One region of the Brevibacillus sp. HD3.3A genome, then DNA from elsewhere that is predicted to be linked to it. Evidence: predicted binding sites of a transcription regulator. Region 1 holds the regulator's gene; the other holds the start of a gene.

The links. The regulator CtsR, encoded in region 1, represses protease genes until heat stress. The targets are predictions, from matches to a motif close to ATGGTCAATAAAGGTCAAACA.
Region 2: a site for CtsR is predicted at 1,461-1,481, ahead of clpP (ATP-dependent Clp endopeptidase proteolytic subunit ClpP). Genes of this name have one in related genera too.

The regions. Positions count from the first base shown of each region.
Region 1 covers NZ_CP085874.1:224,177-226,570, reverse strand. Annotated here, with positions in the region: gene HP435_RS01315 (protein-arginine kinase McsB) at 1-233, opposite strand, end outside; gene HP435_RS01310 (protein-arginine kinase activator protein McsA) at 254-772, opposite strand; gene HP435_RS01305 (CtsR family transcriptional regulator) at 806-1,270, opposite strand; gene HP435_RS01300 (HAD-IA family hydrolase) at 1,534-2,208, opposite strand; gene HP435_RS01295 (MGDG synthase family glycosyltransferase) at 2,240-2,394, opposite strand, start outside.
Region 2 covers NZ_CP085874.1:5,484,434-5,486,827, reverse strand. Annotated here, with positions in the region: gene HP435_RS25670 (HPr family phosphocarrier protein) at 1-248, shown strand, start outside; gene HP435_RS25665 (hypothetical protein) at 372-566, shown strand; gene HP435_RS25660 (H-type small acid-soluble spore protein) at 580-759, shown strand; gene clpP (ATP-dependent Clp endopeptidase proteolytic subunit ClpP) at 819-1,421, opposite strand; gene HP435_RS25650 (hypothetical protein) at 1,553-1,774, opposite strand; gene HP435_RS25645 (copper amine oxidase N-terminal domain-containing protein) at 1,996-2,394, shown strand, end outside.

The sequences.
Region 1 (2,394 bases):
TCCATGTTGAGGACTTGAAGCTGCTGGAGCTTGCGCATGGCCTCCGATTCGCTCACTTCCGTCACCTTTCTGACGACTTCTTCCCCTTGCGAGTCTGTCGCCAGTAACGGAAAAGGGTGCTGGCGCAGGTTTCGGGCGATGCGCAGCCGTGTGCTGATGACGATATCGGAATCAGGACCTTCTCCTTTCATCCAATTGCTCCACGGGTTTTGCATAAACTGCTGTTGTGACATGACCAGCTTACCTCCCCTTGTTACGATTGAGCGATTTTTTGTTCCAGCGCACGTATCCGGTCACGCATCTCTGCCGCTTTTTCAAACTCTTCACTGGCGACATGGTTTTGCAACGCACGCTTTAGTTGTTCCAGCTCTTTGCGGATTTTCAACTGTCCGCCTGTGCGCTCCGGAACCTTGCCGCTATGCTGCGTATTGCCATGGATACGGCGGAACAACGGATCGAGTCGATCGCCCAGGAAGGTGTAGCAATCACTGCAACCGAAGCGGCCGCTTTTGCTGAACTGGGCATACGTGAGTCCGCAAGTTTCGCAACGGAGCGGCTTACTGGTGGCAGGCTCGCGTCCGTTTTTTTGCATGGGGTCAAATTTTAACAGTCCTGAAAGGAGATTGTTGATGCTGAAATTGTGAAATCCGGTAAAGACGTCCCCTTTTTCGGAAGCGCATTGCTCACAAATATGGTATTCGGTTTTCTCGCCGTTGACGATTTTCGTCAAGTGCAGTGTCGCCGGTCGTTTTCCGCATTCCTCACAGTTCATTACATCCTACCCCCTAACACATACATGCTTCGCTTACTTCAACAAGATAGCCGCAATCATCTGCTTTAAAATATTTGCCCGCAAACGATCTCGCAATTCAGCATCCAGAGTCAAAACATTTCGTGAGGTTGCGATTTTCATCAAGGTCGCTTCCCTGACATTGACCAGTCCTTCTTCGAACAGCCTTTCCACAATCGCGTTCCCCACACTCTGCGAAATGCTTTCTCCAATCAGTTCCTCGGTCAGCAATTCCTGCAATCGCGCCTTGCTCACAATCTGTACCTTGCGAATGCGGATGTAACCCCCGCCTCCACGCTTGCTTTCTACAATGTACCCTTTTTGTACAGTAAATCGCGTGTTGATGACGTAATTGATTTGCGACGGTACACATTGAAATAAGTCGGCAAGCTCACTACGCTGGATCTCGACCGAGCCATTAGGACTTTGTGTCAAAATGCCTTTCAAGTGCTGTTCAATGATGTCCGAGATGTTACGCAAGTCATCGCCTCCTATTCCATATGTGTCATCTACTGACTTTGACTATCTTTGACTTTAATTATAATGGGTTTATGGCGCCCTTGCAAGTGATCCATACACTTTCTAGTGTGGGCAAAATCCGGTCGCTTGAAACCATGCAAAACAGTCAGGTGGCGAGCCTTTTGTCGGGCATAAGCGACAAGCGTTGCACTCTTTTTACGAAAAATGTCGGGTTGCTAAGTATGAAAAAAACCACTCCCTAAAGGAATGGTTTATGTCAGGCTCTATGATTTGGTGTCGATCGCTGGCAAATGATCCAGCAATTGCGGGAAATCTGTAATGATCATATCGGCTCCATCCAGCTCTCCCGGTTTGGCAAAACCAAAGTCGCAACCGACTGTAAACAAGCCGTTTGCTGTCCCGGCCTCGATATCCGAGTGACGATCCCCCACCATGTACGCGTGCGCGATGTCATAGTCAGAGAGGAGCTTTGCCACCAGATCATTTTTCGAGCGCGTACGGAACCTTCCTGCGGAGTACAAATCCGTCAACAGCGGTTTTAGTCCATACTCTTGGCATATGGCCTCGATGTACTCCTCTTGTCCGTTGCTCGCGACAAACAGAGGAATCCCCTGGGCGTGAAGCTGTTCCAGAGTTGACCTCACTCCTGGGTATAAATCGGTCACTTTTTCCTTCAGCAAGGCAATTTCATTTTCCAGCAAAAAAGTATCTGCGGCGTGGACTGCTTCTTCACTTGCTCCTGGCAACAGCTTTTGCCAAACTTGCTCGATGGTCATTCCCAGTACATTGACCAGGTCTTCCTCGCTCGGCGTCTCGCCTTGCCACAAGCCTGTTTCTCTCAATCGTTCAAACGTCCGCACAAAGGCGGGCGTCGACAACTTTTCCGTTTGCAGCAATGTGCCATCCATGTCGAAGAAAATAGCAAACGGTATACTCATAGGCAACCTCCTGTCAGTGCTTCCGAGAACATTAGTCTGTTTCAGCCTGCACCATGCTCATGTCGTCCAAAATAAATTCGGCGATGCGCTGAGCGGCATCCGGCTTTGATATTTTTTGTCCCATGCGTCGCATATAGTCAACTTTTGATGGACTGTGCAACAATTCATCGATAAAGTAAATGAGCT
Region 2 (2,394 bases), 890 kb from region 1:
AGCAGGTTGTGGTTCAGTTGAAGACCGGTTTGCAGGCTCGTCCGGCTGCCTTTTTCGTGCAGGAGGCCAACCGCTTTGTATCGGAAGTATTCGTAGAAAAAGGCAACAAAAAAGTTAACGCGAAAAGCATCATGGGTATCATGAGCCTCGCGATCAGCTCCGGAACGGAGATTACCATTTTGGCGGAAGGGCCGGATGCCTCCCAGGCAGTATCGAGCCTCACGACGTTGGTAAGCAAGGAAGAGTAGAAAGATGGATGAAGACACTGTCCCGAAAGGGGAGTGTCTTTTTTTGTACAGATGCCCATGCATCAATTTCGTGAACGGAGGGTATTGCTAAACAATGTAGAGCGCAAAAAGGAGGAATGACTCATGAGCAATCGTGACACGTGTCAGGATAGCTGCAACGAAGGCCGGGATTCTTATGACATGGACATCGACCGGATGATCAATGAAGGGCTTGGCGGCGGAATCGTTTCTGATCAGAACGGTCTGATCGAAGAAACCAGCGTGGATACGATGACAGGGGCAAGCTCCGCGCAGCAAGCCTTAGAAAACGAGCGATAAGAGGGACGAAGCCATGGATCTGACAAGAGCGCAGGCAATCCTTTATTCTCCTGAGAAAATAAAGGTAGAATACCAGGGTGAATCGGTATGGATCGACTCTGTCGATGAGAAGACGTCCACAGCGCGTATTCATCAGGAAAGAAATCCGGGCAACAGCTTGACTGTGTATGTCAGCCAGTTGGAGGAATTGTGAAGTAGATGCAAAAAACACTCGGCCAGTCGTTGGCACGAGTGTTTTTGTGACGAAAGTCGTTACTTTTTCGCAGATGGCTCTGAAGTAATCACTTTGTCGATCAGTCCGTACTCTACTGCTTCCGCAGCGGAGAGGAAGTTGTCGCGATCCGTATCTTTTTGGATGCGCTCCAGTGGCTGTCCTGTCCGTTCAGCCAGGATGGTGTTCAAGTGGTCGCGCATTTTCAAAATGCGTTTTGCCGCGATTTCGATATCGCTTGCTTGACCTTGTGCACCGCCCAGAGGCTGGTGAATCATGACTTCACTGTTCGGCAGGGCATAGCGCTTGCCTTTTGTTCCGGCAGCCAACAGGAAAGCTCCCATGGAAGCAGCCATTCCGATACAAATGGTGGAAACGTCAGGTTTGATGAAGTGCATCGTATCGTAAATCGCCATGCCGGCAGTGATGGAACCGCCCGGGCTATTTATGTACAGATGAATGTCTTTCTCCGGATCTTCCGCCTGAAGGAACAACAGCTGGGCCACCACAATGTTGGCTACCGTGTCGTTGATGGGAGTTCCCAGAAAGATGATGCGGTCTTTGAGCAGGCGCGAATAAATATCGTAAGCACGTTCACCGCGGTTTGTCTGTTCAATGACGGTTGGAATCAAATTCATGTGCATCTAGTCTTCCTCCTCTCTTTGTAAGATTATCATACACAAAAGGTCAATGAAGGTCAAACACATAAGTGCACGCCCTCCCTACCATGGTTGCCAAATTGTCTCTCTCTAAACCTATGGCGGAACGAATGATTTCATTCTTCCTCTGTGTCCTCCGCTTCCGCCAGATCAACGGCAAGCTTGAGCGTCGCCTTCATTTTTTTCCCTTTGATGATCGTATACTCGTCTATTTGCAAGGCCGATAAGTGATTGATGGCTTCTGCCAGCTCCTGCTGATTTTTGTACGGCTGGATCGTCAACAGGCATTCTTCGTCACTGGCTTCCTGGTATATCAGAAAAAATCGCTCGCCTGCCATGAAGGCACCCTCCCATCTTTATAATTATCCACAGTTTTATCCACAGGTTGTGCACAAAAACATTTGTTCGCGGGATAGCATGCGTTGATTCCCATAGTTTTGGCATAATTGGCTAATCCTTTACATAGGAAAAGTATGGAACAAAAAAGGAGGAATATGAAGATTTGTGTCGAAAAACACAAAATTGGAATTCATTTCATAACAATCAAGGGGTGTTTATTATGCTTCGCAAGTTTTCCACATTGATGCTGACAGCTGCTTTGCTGACCGGAAGCGTAGCTGCAACAGCGGCTTTTGCTCAAACGGCACCTGCCAAACAACAAATCAAAATCACGGTTCAACTTAACGGCAAAGAGCTGCCATTTCCTCAGGACATCGTGACTGAGAACGGGGTAGCTTATGTCAATGCAAGCACTTTGGCAGTCGCACTGGGCGGTGCAGCTGCTTGGGATTCCACAACCAAATCGCTGCTGGTTTCCAAAGACAACAAGTACGGCCTGCGCATGTATGAAAACAACACGTTTGCATACAAAAACGGAAAAGAAACCCGTGTAGCAAACCCGCCGCGTCCCGTGACTGGTGGCGTATTGGTACCGCTGGTGTTCATCGCGGAAGAGCTT